One region of the Lysinibacillus sp. NPDC097214 genome, then DNA from elsewhere that is predicted to be linked to it. Evidence: a T-box and tRNA genes for the amino acid it is inferred to sense, from the RefSeq annotation. Region 1 holds a T-box; the other holds one or more tRNA genes.
The links. A T-box is a leader RNA that pairs with one kind of tRNA and senses whether it is charged. The one in region 1 lies ahead of serS (serine--tRNA ligase), so its partner is inferred to be a tRNA-Ser.
Positions count from the first base shown of each region.

Region 2: it encodes a tRNA-Ser, which carries the amino acid that the T-box ahead of serS (serine--tRNA ligase) is inferred to sense. The anticodon was not compared.

Region 1 is NZ_JBNNSS010000004.1:285,301-301,610, reverse strand. It holds gene ACQKMI_RS11520 (alpha/beta fold hydrolase) at 1-874, opposite strand, end outside; gene ACQKMI_RS11515 (TetR/AcrR family transcriptional regulator) at 932-1,498, opposite strand; gene serS (serine--tRNA ligase) at 2,293-3,573, opposite strand; T-box leader at 3,703-3,918, opposite strand; gene ACQKMI_RS11505 (hypothetical protein) at 4,212-4,415, opposite strand; gene ACQKMI_RS11500 (hypothetical protein) at 4,456-4,968, opposite strand; gene ACQKMI_RS11495 (hypothetical protein) at 5,469-5,687, opposite strand; gene ACQKMI_RS11490 (PhzF family phenazine biosynthesis protein) at 5,677-6,546, opposite strand; gene ACQKMI_RS11485 (ornithine cyclodeaminase family protein) at 6,577-7,623, opposite strand; gene ACQKMI_RS11480 (PLP-dependent aminotransferase family protein) at 7,764-9,215, shown strand; partial or broken gene ACQKMI_RS11475 (heteromeric transposase endonuclease subunit TnsA) at 9,481-9,716, opposite strand; gene ACQKMI_RS11470 (YqhV family protein) at 10,343-10,618, shown strand; gene ACQKMI_RS11465 (hypothetical protein) at 11,962-12,597, opposite strand; gene ACQKMI_RS11460 (2-aminoethylphosphonate aminotransferase) at 12,620-13,717, opposite strand; gene aepY (phosphonopyruvate decarboxylase) at 13,827-14,954, opposite strand; gene aepX (phosphoenolpyruvate mutase) at 14,959-15,861, opposite strand; gene ACQKMI_RS11445 (YheC/YheD family protein) at 16,160-16,310, shown strand, end outside.
Region 2 is NZ_JBNNSS010000024.1:1,101-17,410, forward strand. It holds gene recR (recombination mediator RecR) at 1-438, opposite strand, end outside; gene ACQKMI_RS25080 (YbaB/EbfC family nucleoid-associated protein) at 450-764, opposite strand; gene dnaX (DNA polymerase III subunit gamma/tau) at 786-2,573, opposite strand; RNA gene ffs (signal recognition particle sRNA large type) at 2,876-3,143, opposite strand; tRNA gene ACQKMI_RS25095 (tRNA-Ser) at 3,325-3,417, shown strand; gene ACQKMI_RS25100 (hypothetical protein) at 3,601-3,753, shown strand; gene ACQKMI_RS25105 (ATP-binding protein) at 3,977-5,239, shown strand; gene ACQKMI_RS25110 (response regulator) at 5,240-6,118, shown strand; gene ACQKMI_RS25115 (cation:dicarboxylate symporter family transporter) at 6,209-7,483, shown strand; gene ACQKMI_RS25120 (RraA family protein) at 7,532-8,155, opposite strand; gene ACQKMI_RS25125 (methyl-accepting chemotaxis protein) at 8,521-9,429, opposite strand; gene ACQKMI_RS25130 (TIGR00730 family Rossman fold protein) at 9,534-10,061, opposite strand; gene ACQKMI_RS25135 (deoxynucleoside kinase) at 10,341-11,009, opposite strand; gene ACQKMI_RS25140 (deoxynucleoside kinase) at 11,006-11,644, opposite strand; gene ACQKMI_RS25145 (heavy metal translocating P-type ATPase) at 11,823-14,234, opposite strand; gene copZ (copper chaperone CopZ) at 14,316-14,522, opposite strand; gene ACQKMI_RS25155 (metal-sensitive transcriptional regulator) at 14,582-14,914, opposite strand; gene ACQKMI_RS25160 (cation diffusion facilitator family transporter) at 14,994-15,944, opposite strand; gene ACQKMI_RS25165 (ArsR/SmtB family transcription factor) at 15,965-16,300, opposite strand.

The sequences.
Region 1 (16,310 bases):
CTTTCATAAATGGCAATGGGGCAGAGATTTTAGGTGCAGTCATATTCATACTTTCTGACATAGTATCTAATAATTCTGAAATATTCTGATCATGTTGTTTATCTTCAACAAGTGTATATGTTTGTATAGTTGGTTGCTCCAATCTGAAAACCTGCACAATAAACTTTGCTAGTTCATCGTTTGCAATAAGTGGTAATCTATATTCCTTACCTCCAGGAATCACTGGCAAGAGCCCTTTTCGCATACTCATCACAAGCAAGCCTAAGCCTCCTGTTTGCTCCGTACTCCCTGTTTTACTACTACCAACTACAGTTGGTGGATTAATTACTGAAAGCGGATAACCTACTGTTGATGCCTGCTGACGGATATAAAGATCTGCTAAAAACTTTGTTCTCTCATATGGATTTTTTATTTTCAAAAAATTGTTTCCTTCTTTAAACACATCTATCGCAATCTTGCTATTTTTATCATCAAAGGGACTCATATAGCCTACAACATGAATAAATTGTTGCAATCCCTTCAATTGATGAATATTTTTAGCAAATTCACTAATATGTTGGGCACCGTTCAAAAATACGGAAGCTGCCTCTTTGCTTGTCGCCTGAATATCCATGGGGCCTCCTGCGTGAATAATCACATCCGTTTTCAATACCAACTCCTTATCTTCAGCACTTAGACCTAAGTCTATTTTCGTCAAATCACCTTCAATAAAGTGCATAACTGCCTCGTTTAAGATGCCTCTTTCTTGATAAATGCGTGTTGCTTTACTTTTCGATCTCACTAATAGAAGAATTGTAACATGCTCTTTGGCTAATTCCTTCACTAATTGCTTTCCAATAAAACCTGTTCCACCAGTTAAAAATACTGTTCTCATATAAATCCTCCTTTTAGTACTATTCAGTACTAATTTGATGTAAAAAAAATGCTTCTTTTATCGAAGCAAGTTAAATAAATGATCTGCTGTTTTCATAATTACAGTTGCATCCTTCAGAGTTTCTGAAATAAATAGCGCTCCTTCAAGATTTGTAATAAAAAGAGATGCAACCTCGTCAATATTAATTGTCTTTCTAAATTCCCCATTCTCTACCCCTTGTTTAAGTAATAGAGAAACTTTCGTTTGTAATCCTGCAAAAAAAAGACCTATTTTTTCTTTTACTTTTGTGGCATTTGTAGGGCTTTGAATATAAAGCGTAATAAATGGACAGCTCCCCTTATATTCTCTCGTCTGAACTCCTTGTGATAATTGCTTTAAAAACAGTTGGATACGATCTTCAACTAATAATTGGTTTTGAGATAGTAAGCCATCAATTGCAGATTGATACATTTCAATCCAATAATCAACGACCCCTTCCAACAATTCTTCCTTATTAGAGAAGTGGTAATACACATTAGACTTTGAAACTTTACTTACACGAACTAATTCATCCATGCTTGTAAAAGCAAACCCTTTTTCTAAAAATAATGTTGCAGCTACTTCAATCACACGTTTTTGATTCATTAATTTTCCTCTCGTCATAATTAGTACTGTACAGTACTATAATAGGTGTTGCAAGTATTTTTGTTAGTTTAATAAAAAAATTGATCAAAAAAGCTATACTTTAATTGATTTTACTGTTAAAAATTATTCTCATTTTGAACAAAGTTGAACTGAAACCCAAAACTGTTTTGGATGGCTTGCAATTTTTCACTTGTGTTTTAACGCTAGGTTCATATATTTTTGAAAAGAAAACAAATATGTATTTTGGAAGATACATACGAATTTATTTTTGTAGTCACTAAATTGTTTAGAGGAGATGCTTTTATGACCATTTCAGTACATCATATTCGACATGCTACATCAATTATCTCAATAAATGGAAAATGATTACTGATTGATCCGATGTTGAGTGAAGCTGGTAAACTTTCACCTGTCCCTTTCACTAGAAATTATCGCAGAAATCCATTGACTTCATTGACTGTTTCACTTCACATTTTCGAAGATGTAGATGGTGTCTCAAGAAAATGGCCTTTTTCATGAAGAAAGACGCTTTCCTCATTACAGAAAAGCGCCCGATTGTGGAATAGCGGAATATGTGTCAGAGCTGTAAAATGTCATTTCTAAATTTTTTCTAATGCACCCCATCCTTGGTTATAGTAACATCTTTTTTAGTCTCGCTAAATTTCCTTTAAGAAAGTATTTTTTCAGCTCCACGGCGGTTACACCACCTTATACTATTAAAAGCATCTGTAAATCGATAAAAAGGCAATACAATTACCTGTTACAGGATATCTAAAATCGCTTTTACCCGTTATTTATTTTGGGGCAATTACTTCTTTTCCACCCATATGTGGTCTTAAAACTTCAGGAATTACTACGCTTCCATCGGCTTGTTGATAGTTTTCTAGTATAGCGGCAACTGTACGACCAATCGCAAGACCTGAACCGTTTAATGTGTGAACATATTCTGGTTTTACATTTGGGTCACGACGGAAGCGAATATTTGCGCGTCGTGCTTGGAAGTCCTCAAAGTTTGAACAAGAAGAAATTTCACGGTACATGTTTTGTGCTGGTATCCAAACTTCTAAATCATATTTCTTCGCTGCAGTAAAACCTAAATCAGCAGTACACATTTTTAGTTTACGATATGGTAAGCCCAGTAATTGCAGTACTTTTTCAGCATGACCTGTCAACAACTCTAACTGTTCATATGACTCCTCTGGTTTTACAAAGCGTACTAATTCTACTTTGTTGAATTGGTGCTGACGGATTAAACCACGTGTATCACGACCCGCAGAGCCTGCCTCTGAACGGAAGCACGGACTATAAGAAGCAAAGCCTTGTGGTAAAGCCTCAGCCAGTAAAATTTCATCACGATAGAAGTTTGTTACAGGTACCTCTGCCGTTGGAATCATGAAATAATCTGTTTCCTCTAATTTAAATAAATCTTCCTCAAATTTAGGGAGATTTCCAGTACCCGTCAAGCTATCACGATTAACAATGACAGGTGGCAGCATTTCCTCATAACCATGCTCTTCTGCATGTAAATCCATCATAAATGTCATTAACGCACGTTCTAAGCGAGCCCCCAGGCCGCGGTAGAATAAGAATCGGCTACCAGTTACTTTCGCGCCACGTTCAAAGTCCACAATTTTTAGATCTGTAGCTAGATCCCAGTGTGCTTTAATCTCAAAATTAAATGTTGGAATTTCGCCCCATGTATATTCCTCAACATTGTCATCTTCTGTTGTACCCACGGGAACAGATTCATGCGGAATGTTCGGCAGACGCATCATCATATCTTTAAAGCGCCCTTCTACATCATTTAATTGAATATCAAGCTCTTTAATTTCATCGCCCACTTGACGCATACGAGCAATCACTTCATCTGCATTTTCTTTGTTGCGCTTCATCACTGAAATTTGTTCAGATACTTTATTTCGTTCTGCCTTTAATTCTTCTGTTTTAGCAATTAACTCACGACGTTTTGCATCTAAATTTTCAAAGTCATCTAAGTTTCCTAAATCTTCATTACGTGTTAATAGCATTTCTTTAATTTCCGCGAAATTATCGCGTACGCGTTTAATATCTAACATAGTCATACCTCCAGTAGTTTAATGATGGGAATCGTTGCATCCATTAAGTCTTGGTGTAATTGCGTTGCAAGCTAAACTCGCATAGCTCCATTTTGAATAAAAATAAACACAAAAAAGCCCCCACCCCTAAAAAGGGACGAGAGCTACCCGCGTTGCCACCCAAATTGATTAGGCATATGCCTAATCCACTTATTTCATAACGGCATTTTAGCCGGCAACAGCCTACTTGCATTACTTCGACTGTGCAACTCCAGGACGGATTCACAAGTGCTTCTATCAGCTTCCACCAACCGCTGACTCTCTAAAAAAAACGTGATTGCTACTACTTCCCATCATCGTGTTCAGTTATTTAAATTTTAACCATACTGTACTATATTAAAACAGATTTTTCAAGTCATACCATAGGATACAAATTATTCTATAATCCTTAATACCTTTACAAGATACTCCACAATCTGGCCCTTAAATGGAAAAAGACGCATTCCTTACTAAAGAAATGCGCTCGATTGTGGAATAAAGAAATACTCTACAAAATAGTTTTTTTATCTTCAATGCTCTATTTTAAATCTGTCTCGGCTGGGGTAAATGCTTCCCATTGATTATATTTGGTTGTTATTGATGAAATAAACCAATACTCTTTAAATGGTTCTAAATTCTTCTCCATGTGCTCTTACTGTGCCACAACAATGCATATTTGGGTCAATTAGTGGCGCTAATGCATGCACACTTTCTGTTGCTGAATCAATGGAAAGACGTAGTTCGCTGTTAATCGAAAGGTCTGGTCGATTTCCTGCATTAACAATAAGCTCTTCAAATCCTGATAATAGCTTTTGTTTCTCCATTTATAGTACCAATAATATTGATGTTCTCTTCTTTCTTCACCTACGAGATATAGAAAGGTGTTATTACCTCAACCTTACCTGTATCTACTAATTCGTGAATACGTATACCGAGTGCGCCACGTGCTGCCAATGCATCTTTTTCTTCGCCACCATAGGCTTCTTCTACAGATCTTCTACGCATAATCCATACTAGCTTCGTTGAAGGATTCTCTTTTTGTAATTCAGCAAGTGATAGCAAGGTATTGATAGCTGAATGGCCACCACCAATAACTGCAATCTTTTTATTGGCATATCTCTTAGTATTCGTATTTATGTCTGGGATACCATACTCAATGTGATCTGCTAATGCTTTTTCATTTTGTAGCCATACACCTGTAGTATTTGCTGAGTTTGGATTTCCCCATGTACCCGTCGCATCAATAACAGCTCTCGCATCAATGATACTGATATCATTCTCTTGTTCAATATAAATATTAAAGGACTGTTCTACTCGAATTTTTGTTTTCATCTTATCATTAAATTGTCGTGAAATCCCTACTACTTTTGCTTTCAATTGAATGTTAGATTTTATTTGTACTAGCTCAGATAAAGGTTTTAAATAAAGATCAATTAATTCATGTCCTGTCGGTAACGTATCTAAATTAGGTTAGGTTCTACCCAACCGGAGACAATCTAATAAGGCTTTAGCAGCTTTATTGATGTTATATCGCCATGGTGAAAATAATGTAACATGCCCCCAGGTACGAATATTGTGTGCTATTTCACGCCCAGCCTATAGTAAAATAAAGGCTTGCTTTTGTTCCACTAAATGAGCAGCTGCAGCTAATCCAATTGGACCCGTACCAATTATTACAATCGGTAAATTATTATTGGAATTACTAACCTCCTATACTTCAATATCCTTAGTAGTACAACAAGATCCATTTTGGTTGATTACTTTTAGTGTTTTCATCATTAACTTCTCCTCTTTTTTCTTTATATAAGCATTCCCTTATATAAAATCTATTTTTTACGTCTAGCAGTTAGCTAGACGTTTAAACTTTGCAAGTGCAATTAACACAATTCAATTTCACACTTTATTTTATCCATTTCTTTTATAGCCTTTTCAAACTGCAACCATGTAGAAGTGCCGTAACGATCCATATCTCCTTTAAAAAAGAAATCAAAAGCAAACTCCTTATCCTGCATCAATGTGTATTCTCTACTATTCATAATTAACTTTATATAGGCGATAAAATAATCTTTAGTTAATACGCTAGCATTATATTTCAACCTCTGTTTCAGACAAATTCAATGCTTTTCCGCCCACCTTTACCTCAATAATTTCTTTCCCTTGAGTGGTTAACGCTATAACTATTTCTGAAGGTTTTTTCATAGAGTAACCTTGCTCAACAGATATATTAATAACATGTTCAGGTTTGATTTTTCCATATTTATATAGATAACATGAAAGGGCACCATTGGATGTACCAGTTGCAGATTCTTCTGAAATTCCATATAAAGGTGCCAAATTTCTACAGTGTGCATTTGAACCCTTTAGTGATTCAAGGGTAAAAATATGATAACCAATGGTATTATATTTACTGCTGATATTTGTTACTTTTTCAAAATCTGGCTTTATAGAATTTAATATATCTAAGTTTCTAATCGGTACAAGTATATCCCTAAGGCCAGTAGATACAATTTGCACTGGTAGATCCTCCAACATTTCATCTATAGTAATATTTAAGGAATCTGCAATTTCCTCCTTGTCTATTATTTCATAATAGCTTGGAGCATTTTGATCCATCATAATTGATAGGTCTTCCATTACTTCTACATTTAAAATTCCAGCCTTTGTTTCTTGAGAATATTTTCCTGGTTTAATATATCCTTGGCTTGAAAGTGTATAGAACGCTGCTATCGTTGCATGGCCACAAAGATCAACCTCTTCATTAGGTGTAAAGAATCTAACCTTGAAGTCAGCAAGGTCTGACTTCATGACAAAAGCAGTCTCACTAAAACCGATGATACCTGCTATTTTTTTCATGTCCTCATCTGATAGATAATCAGCGCTAAGTACCACTCCGGCAGGGTTCCCTCCCTCAATGGATTTTGCAAATGAATTTAATGTATAAACTTTTAACTTCATAATATGATCCCTCCAAATTGTATATCGATTTTATATTTGCACGATTGTCCCAACATTCATTTCTTCTGCTTTTGATACAATATATTTTGAAACTGCAAGATCCTGCAATGCTATGCCAGTACTATCAAAAATCGTAATTTCTTCATCACTTGTACGTCCTTTCGCATTTCCAAGTATGAATTGTCCGATTTCAGTCAAATTGTTTTTGCCTAATATACCAGCCCTTATAGCACTTTGTGTTTCTCCGACTGTCGATGCTTGTGTAATATCATCTACATATACAGAAGCTACCTCAAAGATCTTTTCATCTATTTCCTGTTTTCCAGTCATGTCTGCCCCCACACAGCTGAAATGTATGCCTGGCTTAATCCACTCCTTAAAAATCAGTGGTTTTCGCGAAGGCGTTATCGTAATTACTGCATCGGTTTCTTCCAAAGCTTTCACTGGATTTTCTACAGCTACAAACTGAACTGACTCAATTCTTTGTTTCCAGCTCTTATTATAAGTATCGTTGATATCATTTATGATTTTATGTAGTTCCGTCTTTATTGAATACTGGAATTTTGATGCATTTTCATATTTTACGGGGTCATATATATATACCTTGTTGATTGTCTGAACTTGAGATAGAGTGGCTGCAATTTGAAAAATCGCCTGAACTCCTGTACCTACAATCATTAGTGTTTTTGAATCTTGTTTTGACAGGTGTTTCACGCCTATTGAACCTGCTGCTCCAGTACGCATTCCTGTCAAATAACTTGCGTTGATCATTGCCTTAGGAAACCCATTCTTCAAATCAAATAACATAGTCAGCCCAGTTATAGCTGGAAGCCCTTGATTTTTATTATCACCAAACCATGAAACGAGTTTTAATCCAAACACATCTTCTTCATTAAGCATCCCTGATTTAATATCCATTTCTGCCCTACCCTCAAAAATCACCTCAGATACCATGGAGAATAGTCTCACCTGATTGTTGGCTTTAAGCGCATAGGCTTTTTCTACACATGCTACTGTATTCTTGATATCAAGAATGTTCTTAACATCATTATCACTTAGAATTCTTATTGGTACCATAGTTATCATTCTCCTTTAAAATTTTAATATCTGTTAATGAAATTGTATTTGAACAACAACAAAAAGTCTCCAACCATTCTTGGTTGTTATTTAACCAACCAAATGATATGGTAAAAATACTATGATTTTGGAGGAATTTTATGTTGGATATCAACTGGAAACCTGATAGAAATAATCCTACTCGATTGAATATACAGATTGTTAACTTCATAAAAGATAAAATAGCAACTGGAGAATGGCCGGTTGGTTTCAAATTGCCAAGTCAGCGGACACTTTCTGAAATTTTCTGTGTAAACAGAAGTACCGTAGTATCTGCCCTTGAAGAGCTGGCAGCTGAAGGCCTTATTAGCGGTAATGCTGGTGGAGGTACAAAAGTAATAAACAATACATGGACATTAATGTCCATTAATCATTCACATAATTGGCTTCCCTATATATCTTCGGGATTACATCAAACAAATCAAAATATAATGCAGCAGATCAATCAGGCTGAATTCCAACCTGATATCATCCGAATGGGGTCTTGCGAACCTTCCCCTGAATTAATACCTAACAAAATGATTCAGGGCGTACTAAAAAAACTGTCTAAGTCTATGGCATCGCTGGGTTATGAAGAACCAAAAGGAAATATCCATCTAAGAAGAGAGGTATGCACATATCTTAAAACAATAGGAATAGAAGCTGATCCATCCTCAGTTTTGATTACCTCTGGTGTTTTGCAGTCACTGCAGCTTATTTCCCTTGGCCTTTTGCACACGAACTCAGTAGTATATGTTGAAAAGCCATCCTACCTATACTCTCTTAGAACCTTTCAATCGTTCGGAATGCAGCTTTCGGGAATTAAGCTGGATGAAGAAGGTATAGAAATAAAAGAATTGGTTGATCGACATAGGCGGAGAAAAGGAGCCATGCTTTTTACAATACCTACTTTTCAAAATCCTACCGGGAGTGTCATGTCACTTGAAAGAAGAAAAACGCTTGTTGATGCGTGTGATAGGGAACGTTTGCCTATTATCGAGGATGATGTATATAGGGAGCTTTGGTTTGATGAACAACCTCCACAGCCAATAAAGGCATTTGATAACAATGGACTTGTATTATATATTGGTGGAATATCGAAGAATTTAAGTCCTGGTCTCAGGATTGGATGGATTGTTGGATCAGAAAAAGTCATTGAAAGATTGGCAGATATAAAAATGCAAACTGATTATGGAACCAGCTCACTCTCCCAGAATGTAACCACAGAACTATTCTCTAGTGGTCTTTATTATCAGCATAACGATATAATGAGGAAAAATGTTAAGATCCGAAGAGATGTTGCTCTTGAAGCATTAAAGAAATATTTTACCGGCATCGGTACATGGAATATCCCTAGGGGCGGATATTTCATCTGGCTTAAGTTAAATGAAGGTATATCCATGTACCAGCTTTTTACTAAAGCCTTAAGTCGGAAAATACTTGTTCACCCTGGAGATTTGTATGAGTTTCACTCTGATCAATATTTAAGAATTTCTTATTCTTATGCATCCTTAAATGAAATTGACTATGGAATTAAAACTCTTTCAGAATTGGTAGCAGAACAAATTTTTTAAGTTTCATATAGAGATTTAAATATGGCACATAATTATAAAAATGAGTATTGAATAACCACTGTATGAGATTCGAAAGCATCATCAACTCCTCTAGTTCCTGAAGTTTTGAATCATTAATCTATCTAATTTTCTAAAAAACAATTGTCTTATAACTCAAATAACCTATGCGCAGAACTCGAACTTTAACACAAATATCCATAGTTCTGCGTATTTGTTCGGCCCCCTAAAGCAAACTTCCCCAAAAATAATTAGTCTGAGGGAACACTTCAATATACTGCACATTAATTTCACGAAATACATCATAATCTCGAATGTCATAGTAATCGTGGATATAACTGATGTTTCTTGCCATACGCTTTGTCCATTACTAATCGTTAATAAAAAATCCGTTGTCATCACAATCGGTTCTTCTGTTTTAGGATCAATAGGATGTTTAATACCTAACTCATCTGCAATAGCAAGTGTTTCTTCCAATGGTAATAAAGGGAATTGTTCACGAACTCATAAATGTTTTTAATTCAACTTACTATTTTTTACAATAACGCTATGAAGTGAATCGAGATTGAGCAACACGTACCGTTGTCCATCTCAATCGCTCTCATAGCGCATAAAAAAGCCTTCCATGTCTTACGGATGACATGGAAATTAAAATTTACCTTGCCTTTTCAAAACAAATGTTCACTAATGGAAAAAAATCATCTTTCGGTTCAATTGAGATATTTGTAAAGCTTGCCTACATCCTTTAAAAGTTCTACTACTAGTTTGTAGCCAAACACCTTTTTTGACTGGTGCTTTGATTAAATCGAAATTTTTTCTAGACACATTCATTGAAATTTGATAATCATTAAGTGAATATTTTTAATAAATATTGGAAAGATATACTTTAAACGATAATTAACATAATTTATCTCCTTTTAAAAAAGAAAATGGATTTATAAAACTGATTCTATTAATAAATACTTTGAACTTTTAACTAGAATATTAAATTAACACTATAAAGCATAATATAACAAGAATATTTGATACGAATCATGCATATATTGATTTTAGTATTTCATTAAAATAGAAGTCTATAATTATCCTAAGATGGATTTAAAATATAAGCGGAAATTTTCTATAAAGATAGGATGATGACAATTATTGAAAAATCGGTTCTTGCTATGGTTATTTTACGTGTATTGTCTGGAAGTATTGAGGTAAGTGCTGGATTGTTGATGCTAAAGTTGAATAATTTAGAAAAAGCATTCTATATTAATACAATGCTTGCATTGGTTGGTCCAACAGTTTTAATCGTAACGACAGCAATTGCATTATTTGGACTAGCTGATAAAATTCCTGTGACGAGAATCATTTGCCTATTTACGGGAATAACACTTATTATTATTAGCTCACATGTTAAGTAATTTGGACATTCCATTCTTATTCCTTGCTAAACTCTTTATTACAAACCTCACATTTATTAGCCGTAATTTTTTGTCCTTTCTAAACAATATCTTTTGGATTATTCTTTCTAATAATGTTCATTAGTTTGCTGTAGCGTGTGATGACGCTACGTTTTTTTATGTATAAGTAATCTCTATTTGCACAAATTTATATTGAGTGTATCGCACGCAATTATACGGTTGTGGCGTTGGTTGACCGTCACATCCTCCCTCATTCAGGGTCACCTTAATATTACCTTTAAAAATTTCCCTTCGTAAAACTGCTCGATTTCAAATGGTCTTTCGCAAAAAGCACGAATTTGTGGGGTTGTTTAAATCAGTACCCAAAAATCATATTCCAAATCGCTAAATAAACGAACATTTCTTTTAACTTTTGGGCTATATGCTTCCTAATAGTTATTTCCGAACTTGCTGCTTCTCTTTATTTGAATGGGTGAATACATGAGATCAACCCCCTTAACGGCATATCTGAAGCAATATTATAAAAAGAACATTATGTCAGATATTCTACATTACTTTGCAGAATCCTCTGTCGAAATTTCGATAATATGTAGAAATATGCAACTGCTTAAAATGATCACTTTTTGGCTTCCATATAAAGAATGTACCCACTTTTAGTTCTAACGTTTAGACACAAAAGTGAGTACATTAATTGGTGAAATGGTTGATTAATAGGCAATTTTAGATAACGGAAATGTTCTTACTTTTATGACCTTCTACAGTTAACTCCCTATTGGACTTTTCGATTTGCACTTGTAAAGTTCCTTATAATTTACATGTGAACGATAACGCTCCTCTTATGATTTTGTATAGATAATAATTATTTGTTTATTATGATATCTGGAGATTTTATACTTGCAGCTCCATGCTGTCATTATTGATAAATTTGTATTGAATATTGAGATTGAAAAATTACACAGCCAATATTATTAAGGTAGAAAGCTTTTAAGTATAATGTTCGTATTTTATTCGATTGATGAAGTATCCAGCCGATGAAAGAATAGCACTTTCACTATTAAAACACGAATGTTACGATTGTTTTTATATCTAATGGTTCGTTAATTATATTCTGTTAGTATTTTTGTAAACTATCATTTCTAAGTATATATACTTAAATTCCCTTCTTTCCAAACGCTGTTTCTCAAAGGTATTTGTTTTGTTAATTCCCATTGTTCATCAATGGCTGCATATGGCTGTTCAACCTGTTTAAACGAAATCACCAAGACCCAAGTACGTCGATTCATCCAATATCTATTAGGATCATTAAAACAAAACCTCGCTCGGTAAACCGAAAAATTTCTTCTTTAAAATTGTTCGCCAAATATTGTCTCTATGGTTCCCAAAATGTTGCCGGATTTGCGCTCTTTATCACATTCTTCGTAATAAGGATAACCTTCATCAAAGCCTTTCTCCCAATCATTTAGATTTTTAATACCTTTTAGCGGTACACGATTATGAATAGCATTGATTACTGGTTCCTCATTCGAAACAGACTCAATTTCCCCGAACTTATTCTTTAAATGCTTCCATACTTCAATCAAATGATATGTTGGAATTTGACGTCCTAATTCAACTAAGGCTTTCTCTTGATCATTATTGTAATTCGTGAAGTAATCATCGCCAATGTATATCCATGCCGTTATGGATTTTGCAAATTTACTTTTCAACACCTTATTGCCATTTGCTATTAACGTGTTTGTAACCTCATCTTTATACTTTTCAAAATTTCCACAGTTTATAATACTAATTGCATCTCGCATACTACGTGTAATAAATGCTACTGCTTTAAGATTTTCGTACTGTACTTCATCAAAAGTCCGGTGTAGTATACCAAAATAATGTTCTTCTATTTCACAGGCATATAAAACTGGCACCGTTTCAAACTGTATTTTTGGTGTACCCGGAATGCGATCATAGCCATTACCACGTTTTGTAAACAAGTAGGTTTTCTACTGTTCTAATTTAGGTTTGAAGATATTTTTCTAATAAAGTTAAAAAGAGCTTGATATCATCTTTGCTAATATCACCAATGTTGGCTACCCTAAAAGAATTTAATTGATAAAGTTTTCCAGGATAAATCGTTATTCCATTAGCATAAAAATAATCATGCATTTCTTTAAAATTATATTTTTCACTTTCGGGCTCTACTATTGCTGTAATAATCTTTGAATGGTGCTCGACAGGGACGAGATATCTTAAACCAAGTTTAGAGAGGCCTTCTATTAAAATTTCCCAACATTCGGAATATCGCTCATATCTTTCTTCCATTCCTTCTGCTTTTAATTCTACTATCGCCTGTTTTAGCGCATAGATAGTTTGTACAGGGGGAGTAAAACGCATCTGACCTGTCTCGATGAAATGGGTATATTGAGAATAAAGATTCAAGTAATAATTTGTCGGCTTTTTTGTTTTTCCTTTTTCTAGTTCGCTTTTTTTAGCTATAACAAAAGAGACTCCTGCCATTCCTTGAAGGTTTTTATTGGAACTAGCCGCCAAATAACTTATTTTCATTTTACTCATATTAATAGGAATAGCCGCAAACGAACTCATTGCATCTACCATCATATTAATCTCATTTTCTTCACAAATGGAGCCAATCGATTCTATATCGTTTAATAATCCCGTTGTTGTTTCATTATGCACGACAGCTAGAAAAGAAACTTTTCGTGGGATTTTTTGAATGAATGAACGTAACTGATCTAATTCAATAGGTTGATCGGGTTGACTTAAAAACTCAATCCAATCCAGCTGATAAGCTTCTGCAATTTCACACATTCTTTTTCCATAGGCTCCGTTATTAATGATTACTAAAACCCCATCAGTCATTACTGAACTCAAGATTGATTCTACAGCAGCAGTACCTGAACCACCGAATAAAACGGTTGTATATTGATTCTCTTCTGAAACTAAACTAGTAATTTCAGAAGTAACAAATTGCAATAATTGGCTGAAGTCATCTTCACGAGGGCAAATATCAGGTACCACTTGTGCGTATTTAACCGTATCTGTTGTAGTAGCAGGTCCGGGATTCAGTAATATATTTCTTTTAATTTTCTTCACGGTACTCCTCCCTTTAATTTTATTACATTTTTATACGCGGTTTGAATTATCTCTGTAAAGAGGTTCTTATAGACAAGATCAACCTACTAATATTTATTTTTAGAAACAATTATTTAAGAAATCTCTGTAGGCGAGTTTTAACTTCACTTGGAGTAACTTTTGGACGTCCTAGATTTTGTTTAGATCCCTTTGAGATTTTTAAATAAATAAAAGTCAGCCCTTTTGTCATTTTCCATTCTTGAATACACTTTTCAAGTTCATGTAAACTATGGATATAGCATGACTTTGCATATCCGCAAGCTGCAGCAATATTGACAAGATCAACATTGTGAGAAACGGTGTTTTGCCCTCCAGTTGAATCGTGAACTTGATTATCTAGAAGAATGTGGAGCATATTTTCAGGTTGATAGTAGCCATTTGTAGATAAGCTCCCCATTCGCATAAGGAGAGAACCATCTCCATCAATAACAACTACATCTATACCTTTTCGTGTATAGGCTAAGCCTAAGCCTAAAGAACCGACACAACCCATGGAGCCAACCATATATAGATTATTATCAGAATCCTCGACCTGATATAGTTCCCTTCCTGTTTTACCAGTTGTGGCCATTAGTACTGTTTTCATATCTTTGAGTCCATTTATCACTTTTAAAGTGTCAAAACGACTTGGCAGTTCATCTAAGTCAGTTTGTTCACTTTTTTCCTTATTTTTATGATTAAGACGTTGCTCTATCTTCAATTTCTCACTTTTAAAAGTTTCTTTTCTCACTACAAAAAAGAATGGTTGATTAGCTTCAATCCACTTGTTAGCTTCTTCAAGCTGTCTCTTTGCCTCACTATCATCAGGAGATAAGAATTGCCATTTTATTTGCATGAGATCTAATAGTTGTGTAGTAATTTGCCCCATTAATTCATGCTGGGGTTCATCATTCAACCCGGGTTCTCCACGTAGACTTACAAACCCAAGTATAGGTATTTGAAATGGGTAGTTTAAGGAAGTCAATGGAGAAATACAATTGGTTAGACCAGAGTTTTGCATTAAAACAACTGATTTCCTTCCCCCAAGGTATGCTCCTGAAGCAATGGCTACTGCATCACCTTCATTGGCTGCAGCAATATATTCACACTCATTTATGGAATAGTTAATAAGATTCTTTAAAAATGAACATGGGACCCCACTGTAAAAGTCAAAACCATGTCTTTTAAGCTCATTTCCAAATTCGCTTGTATTTAGCATACCATCACTCCGTTTCCGTTTTTGATTGGTTATTAGTTGATGGCAAATATTTCTCCTCCGCTTTTTGAAGCTCCTCAGCATTTTGGAGTCTAAAAATCTCTTGCACACTTACGATCGATTTCTCTACTTGAATGAGACTTTCATCTTTTAGGATTTGTTTTGAGATGTTCTGCATAGCAGTGATCGCTGCTCTTAAGTTATGGTTAGCCCAGATGGCAGTACTTATTCCTGCTTTTCTGAATTCATTAGTTGGGGTTGTATAATATTTTGTAGGCACAATAACTACTGGATGTCTTCCACTCCATTCCTTCATAAATGCTTCAATTTCTTTAAAATCTGACTTTTTACTATGCACCAGAATTGCATCGGCGCCTGCCTTCCTGTAGGCTTCCGCACGTTTAAGGGCTTCATCTAATCCCAAGCCTGCGATAAAAGCCTCGACTCTAGCTACAACCATAAAGTCTTCATCCTCTTGCGTATCTTTCATTGCTTTTATTTTCCCGCAAAATTCTTCAATCGATGCGAGATGCTGTTTTTCTCCATTAATGAATGAGTTCGTTTTCGGAAAAATTTTATCCTCGATACAGACTCCGGCAATATCCAATTGTTCTAGTTTTCTAACTAACCTCCGAGCATTATTAAAATTTCCATATCCCGTATCCCCATCTAATAGAATGGGAATTGTTGTCGTATCACTCATAAATTCAAGTATATCTAATACCTGCGTCCATGATGCTTCATTATTATCTCTTACACCTAATGATCCTGAAATCGATAGACCACTCGCCCAAATCCCTTTAAAACCGGCCTCCTCTACAACTTTTGCGGAAAGACCGTTATGGGCTTCCATTAAAAATTCGAGTTCATCTGAATATATTAATTCTTTTAATTTCTTCGTCTTTTTCAATATCTTCCATCTCCTTACTCGACATGTCGTATTATCATATGACTAAAAGTAAAGATTAGCAGGGCAGATACATTAGAAACTAATGATTTTGAAATCAAAAAATGAAGTATAGAGAACAATCAAAATGCTATTTTCTGTGTAGTATACAGAAAAAATGGGAGAGATTAATTGCGTTACTAAGTCACACCCACCTATGCAAGACAATTCTATTTTCATACAATACAGTTACCTTCATAAAAGGAGAGGACTACACTCTTCATACAAAAAATAAAATATCTTACTAAATGAGGTGCGATTATTGAAAAATGGACTTGGAAAATGGGAACAATTCTTACTATTAAATCAAAATCCTTTAACAACTAACTGTATTCCAGAATCGACACTTTACAGCCTAGAAAACCTAATCGATTTATTAAATAGGTATGAGTATGTTTATGTGAAACATACTA
Region 2 (16,310 bases), on a different contig from region 1:
AGTTGAATTCGTGGCTAAAATAAGTTCCTGAACAGTCTCATCTTGCAAACGAACTAGCAGGGAAGCGACATTAATATCCTCTGGACCAACACCATCCATAGGTGAAATAGCTCCTTGTAATACATGATACATACCATTGAAATCACGCATTTTTTCCATTGCGATCACATCTTTTGTATCTTGAACAACACAAATAATAGAATGATTTCGTTGTTTGTCCGTACAAATATGGCATGGATCTACATCAGTTATGTTGCCACATACGGAGCAATAGCTTAAATTTCGTTTAGCATCTATCAATGCCTTTGAAAAGGATAAAACGTCATCCTCTTTCATTGTTAATACAAAAAACGCCAGACGAGCCGCGGTTTTAGGCCCGATACCTGGCAATTTCATAAAACTATCAATCAATTTCGATATTGGTTCTGGGTAGTACATTTATTTACCTCCTAGAACGGAAGGTTCATGCCTTGAGTGAATTTACCCATCGTTGCATTCGTTTTTTCATCTACTTTTTTCAATGCTTCATTTGCAGCAACAACGATTAAATCTTGTAGCATTTCGATATCGTCTGGATCTACTACTGATGGATCAAGATTTACTTCTACGATTTCACGTTGACCAGTTACAGATACTTTTACCATACCGCCACCAGCTGCACCTTCAAATTGCTCTGCATTTAAAGCCTCTTGAGCCTCCATCATTTCTTTTTGCATTTTTTGCATTTTTTTCATCATACCTTGCATATTTCCCATTCCACGCATAAACATATTCCTCCTAAATGATTAGTCTTCAACAATTTCAATAAAATCTTTACCAAACAGCTTTTCTGCTTCTGTCACAAGTGGATCTTGTGAAGCAAGTGGTTGAGCATCGTCGATAAACGGCCCATCTGGCATTTCTGCCGGTGGTGGCTCTAATAACTCTACTTCAGGATCGTTCTCATCCTGAGATTTTTTCTGCTGCTGTAAGCCATGATCACGAATAAACTCTTCACGTAATTTTAACCAAGCCTCGTCAGGTGTACAAAGCATTTCGTACATAGTACCCGTTTGCCCTGCAATCAATTGTGTGAATTGAGCTTTTAGGGCTTGATTATCAGCAACCATTTGACAATGAATATCATACTTGAATTTTAACACAAAAGCACTTGAAGATGCCGCAACAGGTTCAGCCTCTGCTAAAAGAGCTGACTGAGATTTTTGCAATTGACTTAACGCCTGTGCCCAAACCGATTTGATACGTTGCACATCTTGTTTTGTAGCATCCTTTAGTATCTCTAGAATACGACCTGTTGGTGCTTTATAGCCATTTGGACTTTTAGCTCGCGGACGTTGCTCTTTTGGTGCTTGCGTCGTTTGTACAGGAGTACCCGCTTGTAATTGGGCTGATAGTTGTTGCACCATCTGCTCAAGTGCCACGATTTTTTGAGCGAGCTCAGGGCTCATAGCTACCTCACCCGAAGTGGTAGTTTGACCAACTGACCCTCCCGAAAACTGCACCATTTTAAGTAACGCTGTTTCTAAGTAAATCTTTGTATGGTGGGAGAATCGCATTTCTTGCTGCGTTTTCGCTAAAATATCAATGTAGCCATATAGCAAATCTGGTGCAAAATCATGCGCTAATGTAAATACTCGCTCCTCTGGTGATACTAGCTCTAATAATTCAGCCAAATCCTCACTTGTTTGCAGTAATAATAAGTCCCGGAAAAATGTAATCAGGTCCTCTGAAAGGCGAAGAGGATCTTTCCCATCCGCAATAAGCTGTTCTAATAACGCAAGCATTTGTGCGACATCTTTTCCTTTTAGAGCTTCTGCTAATTCATAGAAAACTTCCTGACTAATAGAACCTGTAACAAGTAATGTGTCCTCTAACTTTAATTTTTCTCCACTGAAGGATACAACCTGATCTAATAAACTTAAAGCATCACGCATACCACCAGCTGCTGATTGTGCGATTACCTTTAAACCCTGCTCCTCAAATGGCAACTCAATATCCTCTAATACAACTTTCATGCGCTCAATAATATCATTGGTTGAAAGACGTTTGAAATCAAAGCGCTGACAACGAGAAATAATCGTTGCGGGCAATTTGTGGGGCTCTGTCGTTGCTAAAATAAATACAGCATGAGAAGGTGGTTCTTCTAATGTCTTTAAAAGGGCATTGAAAGCACTTGTAGAAAGCATATGCACTTCATCAATGATATACACTTTATATCTGCTACTTGCAGGAGCAAATCGAACTTTCTCAATGATGTCACGAATTTCTTCAACGCGTGAATTAGACGCCGCATCAAATTCAATAACATCTGGGTGAGAACCTTCTGTAATACTTAAACAAGTAGCACATTCATTACAAGGCTCTTTAGACGGTGCATGCTCACAGTTTAAAGCCTTTGCAAAAATTTTAGCTGTACTTGTTTTCCCGGTACCACGTGGACCGGAAAATAAATAAGCATGTGTTGTTTTATTCGCTAGGAGAGCATTTTGTAGCGTTCTTTTGACATGTGCTTGGCCAGACATTTCTCGGAATGATTGCGGTCGATACACACGATAAAATGCTTGATACGTCAATGATTTCCTCTCCTCTTCTTTATTATATAGAATAGTTCTATTATAGCATTTGCCTCATTATTTATAAAATAGTGTCATCGTTTTTCTAAAAATTCGGGACAATTCTCCTTCACTTCCCATAGCGAAGGCTGATGCTTACAGCTCCTATCCGTTTACTTTGCACAATTTGCAGCTTCTTCAAGCGTTCTGGAGATTGCTATTCCATCCCAACAAATATTATAAAAATCAAAATACCTTGTGAATAATAAAAAAAAACGCATCCGCCTTTTGTAGACGGATACGTTTGAATTGGCAATTTAATGCCGTGCACCTTTCTTCGACAGCCGCACATAAGCGTTACTCTTGTCGTTAGCTCAGATTAGGCAACCCCGCGGCACATGAATAAGACCACTTAATGCTGCTTCCTTCCGGACCTGACATGGTTCATGGGTATCCATTGCGCAGGACCCAATCGTCAACACTACGTGCAAAAGGCAGACCAAACAATACGGACAGCCTCGAAAAAGGAATTCAGTCTCGCTAGAGCGGATTGCGAGTTACAGGACACCGCTACCTTCCCACCTAGCACGGCAATATCTAGTATACTGACTGTTTTCATAAATTGCAACTTAATACACATAATATTTGTGTGGAATATTCTATCAGCACTGTAAATAAGGAATTATTAAAAAAACATAAAAAATCTGTTGACGAGAATTTCAAAATATGATAAATTTATTTTTGTCGATGAGACAACGCAACAGAACAACATGGAGGTATACCCAAGTCTGGCTGAAGGGATCGGTCTTGAAAACCGACAGGCGGGTAACACCGCGCGGGGGTTCGAATCCCTCTACCTCCTCCAGTTTTAAAATTCCGACTACGAATGTAGCCGTTTTTTTTTGCCTAAAAATTGTATATAACACTTACTAGATGCCACTTCCGCTTAGGGTGTGGTATTTTTTTATTGTAAATTATCATTTTATAACCGATCAATTATGCCTCGGCATAACTGCGTCCGGAATCGGCTTTGTGCTTAGACCTGCAAATGTTTTTTGTGCGAATGCGCAGTGCTAACGTAGCGGCAGCAAAGGGTTTTGTCTGTGCGAAAGCGAAGCGGCAGCAACACGGTTTTAACTGTGCGAAAGCGAAGCGGCAGCAACAACAGCACGATGTTGGTCACTCAGGCGTTTTCACATGATGTGAAGTTCTTAGCCTGAGTTCCTCTCTTTTAGCGGATGTTGCGCTGAAAGAAGTTAATAATACATATCATAATTTCACCTAGACAAGTGCGCTTTCAGCGTTCCGCCCCACCGTAACATCAAAAGTAGTGGTACAATTACTTTTATTTCAAACACGCAAACGAGCTCTTTAGCATATCTTTTCTTTGCTATACTGCTCAGTTAATATTGGGAGGATTTATTATGCATTCGAAATTTTACATATATCGTGCTTCCCTCACTTGGATTTTCTCAATTGCTCTGTTAACTGCTATCGGTAGTGAGATTAAAATAATGCCTTTCACGAATACATCTTTTCGTTTCGGATTAGGAAGCATCATTTTCTTTTTATGCACGCTACTTAGACCTACACCAATCATTTTGGCTGGATTTACTACAAGTATCGTGACAACCGTTTTTCGAGTTATCATTAATCACTCTTTACACGATGTCCCATTAGTCGATAGTTTACTAATACATTTACCTGCTGCTGCATTTTATATATCGTTCGCAGTATGCCTACAAATTCTAAGCATTCATCAATATAGAGAAAAACCACTATTGCTTGGATTACTAGTTGCGTTTTGTGAAGTATTCAGTAATTTAGTGGAACAACTATTTCACTTTTTTATAAATTCCTATACTTTTTTACTCCTTCCTGATCTTCTTATACTTTTAGTAGTTGCTTTATTACGTAGTTTTTTTGTTGTTGGTGTATATAGTTCCATTTTAATTGCTGAGCAAAAAAAACGTGTTCAGGAAATGCTTACAATCGGCTCAGATTTATATGTTGAGACGCTTTATTTAAAAAAATCTATGAACCATATAGAAGCAATTACAGCTAGTGGGTTTGATTTATACCGACAATTAAAATCGCTAGGCTATCGTGCAGAAAGTTTACAGGCACTCCATATTGCCCAGGAAATTCATGAAGTAAAGAAGGATTCACAACGCATTTATGCAGGTATTTCTAAAATTGTTGGTGACAAGAGCTTTGACTCACTTCGGTTATCAGAATTATTACATTTTATCGAAGATGGAAACAGTAAATACGCAGAGTTTTTAAGGAAAGAAATTGAGTTTACGATAAATATTGACATCGATTTTCAAACGAAAGAACATATTGCATTGCTTGCGCTTTTGAATAATTTAACAGCTAACGCTATTGAATCGATTGATGGTCAAGGCATCATTTCTATTGCCATTCAGCAGCAACAGGATGATACTGTAATCACAGTATGTGATAACGGGAAGGGAATTCCACACAGTAATCTCTCTATTATTTTTGAACCTGGATACACTACAAAATACAATGTAGACGGTGTCGCAGCAACAGGTATTGGGCTTTCACATGTTGTTGAATTAGTAAATAAATTAAATGGCTCAATATCGGTTGAATCAAACAATCAAAACACGATGTTTAAAATTAAAATTCCTACGCAAACTATTCAAACAGGAGAGACTTAAATGAGGTATTTTATTGTAGATGATGATCGAGCAAGTCGGGTCATGTTAAAACAAATTATTGAAGATAGTGGTTTAGGTACAGTAATTGGTGAAGCACGCAATGGTGAGGACGCCATTCCACAAATTTTAATGACACAGCCAGAGTTTGTACTGATTGATTTGCTTATGCCGAAGCTTGATGGAATAGCAACAGTCGAGCAACTTATTCAAAATCGTTTTGAGGGACAATTTGTCATGATTTCTCAGGTAGTGAATAAGGAGATGGTAGGTGAGGCCTATGAGCAAGGTATAGATTTCTTTATTCATAAGCCAATAAATCGTATTGAGGTTGAGAATGTTTTACGTAAAACAACTGAACAATTTCGCCTAAAAAACTCATTGCTTATTATTCGCCAATCACTTACAAATATTGATTTAAGTGAACAAATTAATCATAAAGCAACGTCACGTGATCATATTCAATCTATCTTAAATGATATGGGTATCGTTGGTGAAATCGGAAGCGAAGATATTATAGCTATCATCGAAACATTGCTTGCTCATCAGCACAAAATTGCACCACTTCCTCCATTAAAGGAGCTTTATGAGGAAATTGCAGCTGTCACAAAGGCTACACCAGATGAAATTTTGAAGGAAAGTAAAGCCATTGAACAGCGTGTGCGCCGTACTATATTAGCAGCGATGATAAATCTCGCCAATTTAGGGGTCGTAGATTATACGAACTCTGAATTTGAATATTATGCACCTCGATACTTTGACTTTAAAGAAATTCGTCTGCTTATGACTCAGATAGAAGATCACGGAAATCGTAAAGCAAAAGTTAATATTAAGAAGTTTATTCAGGTGTTATATTCAGACATTTTAACAAAAGTAAATTAATTTTCTCGGATTTTGTCGGATTCCATAAGTCCTCCGTATTATTAAAATAAGGCAAGTCCTAAAAATTTAATATTAGGAGGTACTAAAGTTTTGAAGAAGAAATTTAGAATCAGTTTAGCCACTCAAATCTTAGTCGGTTTGATTTTAGGGATTATTGTTGGCGGTATCTTTTACGGAAACCCCAAAATTGAAACATATTTACAACCTTTAGGTGACATTTTCCTTCACCTAATTAAAATGATTGTTGTACCGATTATTATTTCGACATTAATCGTTGGTGTTGCTGGCACTGGAGATATGAAACAGCTTGGACGTTTAGGTGGTAAATCACTTATTTACTTTGAAGTTATTACAACAGTAGCAATTGTAGTTGGTTTACTATCTGCAAACTTGTTCCAACCAGGCGCAGGTTTAAACATGAACGAGCTATCTCAAGGAGATATTTCGAAATACGTTGCTACTACAGAAGAAGTACAGCATGAAGGACCATTTGATATTATTGTAGGCATTGTACCAACAAATATCATCCAGGCAATGTCTGAAGGTAATATGCTTGCTATCATCTTCTTCTCAGTTATTTTTGGTTTAGGGGTAGCTGCCATTGGCGATCGAGGCAAACCAGTATTAGACTTCTTCCAAGGGGTAGCAGATGCTATGTTCTGGGTAACGAACCTCGTAATGAAATTCGCTCCACTTGGGGTATTTGGTTTAATCGGTGTAACCGTTTCCAAATATGGATTCGCTTCACTAATACCACTTGGTAAACTTGCTATACTTGTTTATGCAACAATGCTATTCTTTATCTTTGTCGTTCTTGGTCTTGTGGCAAAATTCACAGGCATCAATATCTTCTTCTTAATTAAAGTACTAAAAGATGAGCTGATTTTAGCATTCTCAACAGCAAGTTCTGAAGCTGTATTACCGCGCATTATGCTGAAAATGGAGAAACTAGGTGCTCCAAAGGATATTGTATCCTTTGTTATTCCAACAGGTTACTCCTTTAACTTAGATGGTTCTACACTGTACCAAGCTATTGCTGCATTATTTATTGCTCAAATGTACGGTATTCACCTAAGCATTGGTGAACAAATTACGTTAATGCTTGTATTAATGGTTACATCTAAAGGAATTGCAGGTGTTCCAGGAGTATCCTTCGTTGTACTTCTAGCAACTTTAGGTACTGTCGGCATTCCAGTTGAAGGTTTAGCATTCATCGCAGGTATCGACCGTATTCTTGATATGGGACGTACAGTCGTTAACGTAATTGGTAACTCACTTGCGTCATTAGTAATGGCGAAATGGGAAGGCCGTTTCGATACAGAAAAAATGAAAAATTACTTTAAAGATAACGAAAATTTAGCATAAAGATCAAAAAAACCCTCACGATGTACGGATGGCATCGTGAGGGTTTTTTTATTTTGAAGTTAAAACTTTATCTAAATAAGCAATTATTGATTCTTTCCCATTTACGTGTGCTTCTTGTGCGCGGATTTCATCCTTTTGGATTTTGGCCTCAGCAGCTGCAAACATACGCTCTGCATCATTCTGAGGCACGACAACAACACCGTCCATATCCCCAATAATATAATCACCAGGATGAACAGCAACGCCCCCAATAGCAATAGGAACATTTACTTCCCCACCTCCATTTTTATGGCCAGCTGCTACGGTTGTGCCGAGTGAAAATATAGGAAAGTCTAGCTCACGAATCGCTGCAATATCACGAATTACACCATCAACGACAAAGCCCTGTACACCAATACCCTTTGCCAATGAAAGAACAAAATCACCAGCAACTGCACGATTGGTATTCCCTTTCGCATCGATTACTAAAATATCGCCTTCTCTAGCAGCTCGAATGGCTTCCAATACTGCACCGTTTTCGCCATCTGGTAAACGCACTGTTACCGCACGGCCAGCAATTTTATAATGATCCGCTAACGGTTTAATATCGCTACGTAAATTCGTATGTCCCCCTGTCGCATCTGAAACTGCAGTCGTTGGTAAATGCTTAAAACTTACTTCCACCTTTGTCATCTATAACACCCCTATTATGATTTATAAAAGCTTACACAATTATTGTAAATAAAATGTATCTACTATTTCAATATATATCAGAAAATTGCGCAAATAGAACAATCAGGGGTATCTATTTATAATAATGTCCTTTAGAAAGGCATTTTCATTTTAACAAATTGAACGTCCACTACAAATATGCTTACAGAATCCATCAATGGTGTGCAGTATACGTTAAGCCTTCCTCTTATTCTTGTAATTATTGCATTCATTCTATTCTTCTTATGAAGCGTGTAAAAGGGGAGTAATAAAGTTAAAAAAGTGCGCCATATTAGATAAACTTACCTCGCTCTAATTTGGCGCACTTTTTTATTATATAGATTCCATTAAATTATTTCGGTAAAATGCCTCGATTGTTCATCCAATGCCTCTGCAGCAGTAGCAATTTCAGCAAAATCATTCGTAGTTACATTAATTTGCCCATTTGTTTTTTCTACTTTTTCGGCTATACGCGTGATACTCTCAGTGACTTGTCCAATCTCTCGCTCAATGCCCTCAACATTATCTTTTACTTCTGAAATAGATTGCTCCACCCTTATAGAAAGTTTTCTAACCTCTTTCGCTACAACATCAAAGCCTCGGCCATACTCACCAGCTCTTGCTGCTTCAATAGCTGCATTTAGTGCAAGTAAGTTTGTCTGAGAAGCAATTTCTTGAATGGTTTTCACAATCCCTTTAATAGATTCAGCTTGCTTTTGTAGCTGCACAAGATTTCTCACATTATCGGCAGACTCTTGTGAAACCTCTTTCACTGTTTCCAGTAAATCCTCGCTATTTTGAATACCAGCCTCCGAACGGCTATGAAGCTCTTTAGACATGACCTTTAATGTATCAGCTACACTAACAATTTCATTTTGACGTTCAGTAATATTTGTTGCAATTTTCGATACGCCAATCACCTTTCTTGATTTATTAGCAAAGACAGGCATATAAGTAGCCTCAAGCCAAATTCTATTACCACCTGCATCTTTTCTTTCGATTTTATCTTGATAGCTATTGCCAGCAGCTAAGTTTCGCCAAAATTTTCCGTATTCTATGCTATTTGCAAATTCCGGTAAACAAAAATCCTTATGATCTTTTCCCAGCATTTCTTCAACTTTATAGCCTAACGTTTTAGCAAAAAGTTCATTTACATAGGCAACTTTATGCTCCATATCAAAACGGATAATGGCTATATTTCGTTCAATTGCCAACACTACTTGATCATCGGTAACTTCTGTATCTATTGTCTGCATAACCTACTCCTCTTCCATTGTATTAGCGAACCAAATTTTTTATAGTAATGAGCCCAACAAAAATACTTATACAGATTATTTATTGCAGAAAAAACATGGGCATATTACCCATGTTTTTTTATAGAACTTAATACTTCCTCCGATGTAGCAGCTACACGAATAAGTGGTTTTTGTTCTGTTCGTATGAAGCCTTCCTCAAGCATCTTCTGAAAATGTTGTAAAATCGCATCATAAAAGCCATTTACATTGTATAGAATTACAGGCTTTTCATGTAATCCTATTTGAGCCCACGTAAACACTTCAAAATATTCATCCATTGTTCCAGCACCACCCGGTAAAGCTATAAAAGCATCTGCTAACTCAACCATTTTGGCTTTACGTACATGCATAGACTCCACAAAATGAATCTCTGTTAACGAGGCATGTGCTAATTCCCGCTTCTGCAAATGAGTTGGCATCACACCAATCACCTCTCCGCCAGCTTTTAATACTGCATCTGCTACTTTTCCCATTAATCCCGTTTTCGAACCACCATAAACGACACCATGACCATTTTGAGCTAATACGGTCCCTAATTCGGCAGCCTTCTCTGCATAAATTGGATTAATGCCTAAGCCCGAACCACAGTACACTGCTATTCTTATAACAATCCCTCCTATTCAAAAGACGTGACACAATAGGCTACATATTGTCTCACGTCTTTTGATCATTTATTTTCTTCAATTACTTTTTTCTGCCCGGCACTTCACTTTCGGCCAAAACACTATATTTATCTTCCTAATATTTTAGAAATATTAGCTTTATCTAACCTTCTATTTACGCAAATGACTTGTTTGTGCCTGCCGCTTCGCTTTCGGCCAGAACACATAGTTCTCCTTACTATACGTTAAATTTTAAGCATAGTTCATTACCTATTTACGTAAATGACTTGTTTGTTTTAGCATATGACTGATGCGGCTCACAATTGATTCAATTGCTTCAGGATTTTTTAATAAATCATAATCATTGATATCTAAACGTAAAACCGGGCATGAATTAAAATCATTGATCCAGTTCTCATAGCGTTCATGCATTTCAATCCAATAATCATTCGGTGTTTGTTGTTCCATTGAACGTCCACGCTCTTGAATACGGCCAATTACATCATCAATTGGCCCCTCTAGATAAACAAGTAAATCTGGATGAGGGAAGTACGGTGTCATCACCATCGCATCAAATAAATTTGTATACGTCTCATAATCTGTTGGGCTCATTGTACCTTTGTCATAGTGCATTTTCGCAAAAATTCCTGTATCTTCGTAGATTGAACGGTCTTGAATAAACCCGCCGCCATATTCAAAGATTCGCTTCTGCTCCTTAAAACGCTCCGCTAAAAAATACACCTGTAAATGAAAACTCCATTTTTCAAAGTCCTCATAAAATTTATCTAAATATGGATTCGTATCCACCTTTTCAAAAGACGTACGGAAATTTAGCGCTTCTGCCAACGCCTTTGTCATCGTTGATTTTCCTACACCTACCGTACCTGCGATTGTAATGACCGTTTGTGGTGGAATATCGTATTTCTCTCTCAAATTCATTGTTGCAAACTCCTTTGTTGTAACGTGTCCTTTATTGTTTGTAAAACATATGTCAAATCATTTGGATTTTTTACGAAATCAAGCTGATCACCATTAAATCGAATAATAGGAATTTCAGGATGCATCTTCTCAAAATGCTCGATAAAGGAATGATAATCTGCCACCAGTTGCTCCATGTAATCTCGTGAAATCATTTTTTCAAATTCACGACCGCGCATCGCAATACGTTTCATCAACGTATCAACACTGGCATGTAAATAAACAACTACATTAGGTACAGGCATATCTTTCGTTAATATTTTATAGATTTCCTCGTATTTATCATACTCAGTTGGTGCCAATGTACGCTTTGCAAATATTAAATTTTTAAAAATGTGGTAGTCCGCTACAACAGGTTTATCATGTGTTAAACGGAAACTTTTTATATCCGATAATTGTTTATAGCGATTACATAGGAAGAACATTTCCGTTTGGAAGCTCCATTCCTCAATGTTTTCATAAAACTTATTTAGAAAAGGGTTTTCGTCTACTATTTCTTTTAATAGATGGTAATTAAATGTCGCTGCGATCTCTTTCGATAAAGAGGTCTTACCAACACCAATCGGACCTTCTACCGTAACAAATGGAACCGTCACCAGAAGCTCCTCCTTTATGTTCTATGGATTCTATCGTCAATTACCTCGTCTTCGAGGTTTTTTATAATCAGTGCTTTTCATTGTATCATAGTGAGAAAATGAAAAACAGAATCAAACTATTTCTCTATAAAATAGGCGACAAAAAAATAGACCCACCGTAGTGGATCTATTTTTAACCTTATAATTTAACTCGCTGTAAACGCAGTGCATTTAAAACGACAGATACTGAACTAAACGCCATCGCTGCACCCGCTACCCAAGGAGCTAGTAAACCGATTGCGGCAATTGGAATACCTAATGTATTGTAAGCAAATGCCCAGAATAAGTTTTGTTTAATGTTGCGCATTGTTTTACGACTCATTATGATAGCATCCGCGATACTGTTTAAATCGCCTCGAATCAGTGTGATATCCGCTGCTTCCATAGCTACGTCTGTACCGGTACCAATCGCCATCCCAATATTAGCCGTGGCAAGTGCTGGTGCATCATTAATACCATCACCAACCATCGCCACTTTTTTACCTGTAGCTTGCAGTTTTTTCACTTCATTCGCTTTGCCTTCCGGAAGTACTTCTGCAATCACATGATTCACACCAACTTCTGCCCCAATTGCTTGTGCTGTACGTTCATTATCACCAGTCATCATAATCACCGTAATGCCCATCTCTTGTAGACGACTAACCGCTTCTTTTGAAGTATCTTTCACTGTATCAGCAACTGCTACTAGACCAGCATACTGACCGTTAATCGCAGCTAACATGGCCGTTTTCCCGTTTTCCTCTAATTGCTCCATCGTTGGTAGAATATCATCAATATGAATACCGTATTGTTGCATCAATTTACGAGTACCAATGACAACACCTTGACCAGATACAGTCGCTTGCACACCGTAACCTGGTATTGCTTCAAAGAATTGAACATCTCCTAGGTCAATACCACGATCAGCAATGCCTTGAACAATTGCCTCTGCTAACGGATGCTCGGATTGCTTCTCTGCTGCGCCAATTAACGATAAAAAGCGTGTTTCGTCTTGATTTGCCGCTAATACGACATCCGTTAATACAGGTTTGCCGTGTGTTACTGTACCTGTTTTATCAACAACTACTGTATCGATACTTTGCGTTTGCTCTAAATGCTCTCCACCTTTAAATAAAATACCAAATTCCGCCGCACGCCCAGAGCCTGCCATAATCGATGTTGGCGTTGCTAATCCAAGCGCACATGGACATGCAATAACGAGAACTGCAATTAATACTTCTAGTGCAGGTGTAAATTCACCAGGTCGCACCCAAATAATCCAGATTAAAAATGCTACAATCGCAATACCAACAACGATTGGTACAAAAATGCCTGAAATTTGGTCTGCTAAACGTTGGATTGGCGCTTTTGAGCCTTGTGCATCTTCTACAACTTTAATAATTTGAGCTAAGGCTGTATCGCGCCCAACTTTAGTTGCTGTCATTTTAATAAAACCATTTTTATTAATAGTAGAACCAAATAATTGGTCACCTTGCTTTTTATCAACAGGTAAACTTTCCCCCGTTAACATTGATTCATCAACAGCTGTTGTTCCTTCTAACACTTCACCATCAACAGGAATTTTTTCACCCGGTTTCACTAAAATAATGTCGCCAATAACTACTTCTTCTAATGCTACTTCTTTCTCCACACCGTCACGGACAACGATGGCCGTTTTTGCCTGAAGACCCATTAACTTTTTGATTGCTTCAGATGAGCGACCTTTCGCTTTTGCCTCAAATAATTTACCTAATAAAATTAAAGTAATTAATACGGCACTCGTTTCAAAATATAGGTGAGGGGCATGATGTGACCCCGTAGTAATAATGGCTTGATATACACTATAAAAATACGCCGCCGATGTTCCCATAACTACAAGTACATCCATATTGGCACTACCATTGCGTAAAGCTTTGTATGCCCCAACATAAAATTGCTTCCCAATGATAAATTGAACGGGGGTAGCCAATACCATTTGTACCCACGGATTCATTAAAAATTCAGGGACATATAAAAATGATGTAAACGAAAAGTGTCCTACCATCGTCCAAAGTAATGGTAATGAAAGAATGGCCGATAAAATAAATTTTTGTTGCTGTTGTTTGATGGCCTGTTCTCGATGATCTACTGTTTCTTGCTCATCTGCTTTTTGATGCGCTTCATATCCTAATTTTTCAACCTTCGCAATAATATCTGCAATTGTTACTTCAGATGGGTTAAATTCAATAGTTGCTCTTTCAAGTGCTAAGTTTACGTTCGCAGAGGATACACCTGCTAGTTTATTTAAACCCTTTTCTATACGTGTAGCGCAGGCCGCACATGTCATGCCTGTAATGTCGAATTCTGTTTTTTGTTTAATGACACCATATCCAAGTGCTTCAATTTTCTTTTCAAAATCTTCTTCACTTAATTTTGTCGAATCATATTTAATGGATGATTTTTCAAGAGCTAAATTAACCGTCGCTTGTTCTACACCATCCATTTTATTTAAACCTTTTTCTATACGAGTGGCACAGGCTGCACATGTCATACCTGTAATTTGCAAATTCGCTTCCTTTATTTCTGAACTCATAATCATTTCTCCTCCCTACATACCAACTAGGGGTATGTGTAATTGAAAATAATAGAGTGCTACAGGAGCACCCTATTTATATTATTTAACGTCATAGCCTTGATCGTCGATTGTTTCTTTAATTTGGTCTAGAGATACTTGTGTTTCATCAAACGCTACATCTACTAAACCATCAGCTAAGTTTACTTTTACTTGTTCAACACCAACTAAAGCTCCAACACTTTTTTCCACTGAGTTTACACAATGTCCACATGACATTCCTTGTACGTTTAAAGTTACGTTTTGCATAAAATATCTCTCCTTTTAATTTAGATACTGTATAGGGGTATATATTTATTAAAAAAATTTTATTTCTTCATTAATTTTTGGATAGTCACTACTAATTCGTCTAACACTGCTTCATCACCTTCTGATAGGCGATCTACTACACATCCCTTTAAATGACCTTCTAATAATATCTTTGCTACACTATTTAAAGCAGACTGTGTGGCAGACAGTTGCGTAATAATATCATCGCAGTAAACGTCTTTGTCAATCATCCCTTTAATGCCTCGGATTTGACCTTCGATTCGATTTAAACGAGTCGTTAAATCTTTTTTTACGCGTTCAGGATGATGGCTTTTTCGACACGACATACCTTCCTCCGTATGACAAACATCCTCTTTCACTATATCCTCCATACAATACACCTCCTACTCACACTCATCATACTATACCCACGAAGGGTATGCAAAGTGTAAAAAGAACTAAATATTTTTATTAATGGTGATGATGATTCGACTGCTCAGTTTTTATTGTACATAAAATTGATTGATCATGCTTATGCGCTACTGTTTCCAATTGAATCGTTACATGCTTTATGCCCTTATGCTCAAGATTATGTTCAATTTCCCGTAATATATGCTCACCATCCGCAATTTTTAGCTGATCATCGACAACCGCATGACAAGAAAGTGCATTTGTTCCACTTGTTATTGTCCAAATGTGTAAATCATGAATGCTATGAACGCCATTTGTTTGTACAATAGTTTGTACGATCTCTTCAACGTCAACGTTTGAAGGTGTGCCTTCCATGAGAACATGGACAGCAGCCTTCGTTACATAGTAGCCGCTTCTTAATACTAATGCTGCAACAATAACACTCGCAAGTGGATCAGCCCAGCCCCAACCAAAAAACATTATTAACAATGCGGCAACGATGGCCCCTACAGATCCAAGCATATCACTTAATACGTGTAAAAAAGCTCCACGCATATTTAAATTATCTTTTGTATCACTGCCACGCATCATAATCCAAGCCACTAAAATATTTATCAAAAGACCGATTGTACTAATAACTAGCATGCCTGTAGTTGCTACTTCTGGTGGATTGGCAAAGCGTTCTATTGCCTCATAGAAAATGAATAAAGCAATCAAAATTAAAGTCACACCATTTAATACCGCTGCTAAAATTTCAAATCGTTTATAACCGTATGTTTTACTATAGCTCGCAGACTTTTCTCCAAATATAAAAGCAAGTAAGGCTATTGCTAGTGAAATCGAGTCACTTAACATATGTCCTGCATCGGATAAAAGAGCCAAACTATTTGTTAAATAGCCACCAATCGCTTCAACAACCATATAACTCGTAATAATAATAAACGATAAGATTAACACCTTTTTATTTGCGCCATGTGTATGGTCATGGCTGTGATCATGACTATGTCCCATTTCTTATCCCTCCATTAGTTCTAGCTATGTGCAGCATGCTCAATAGCTTGCATTAACAAATTCATAATGTGATCATCATCTTTTGAATAATATAAGGTTGTGCCTTCCCTTCTATATTTCACTAACCGTAAATTTTTCAAAAAACGTAACTGATGTGAAACTGTTGATTGACCTAAATCTAAAATTTCAGCGATGTCGTTGACTGAATGCTCATCCGTACATAATAAATTCAAAATGCGAATTCTTGTCGGATCACTTAAAGCTTTAAATGTTTGAGACACGACGAATAGTGTCTCTTCGTCTAAATGTTGTTCATTGTTATTATGAACCTCTGTATTTCGTAATTTTTCATCCATTTAGTTTACC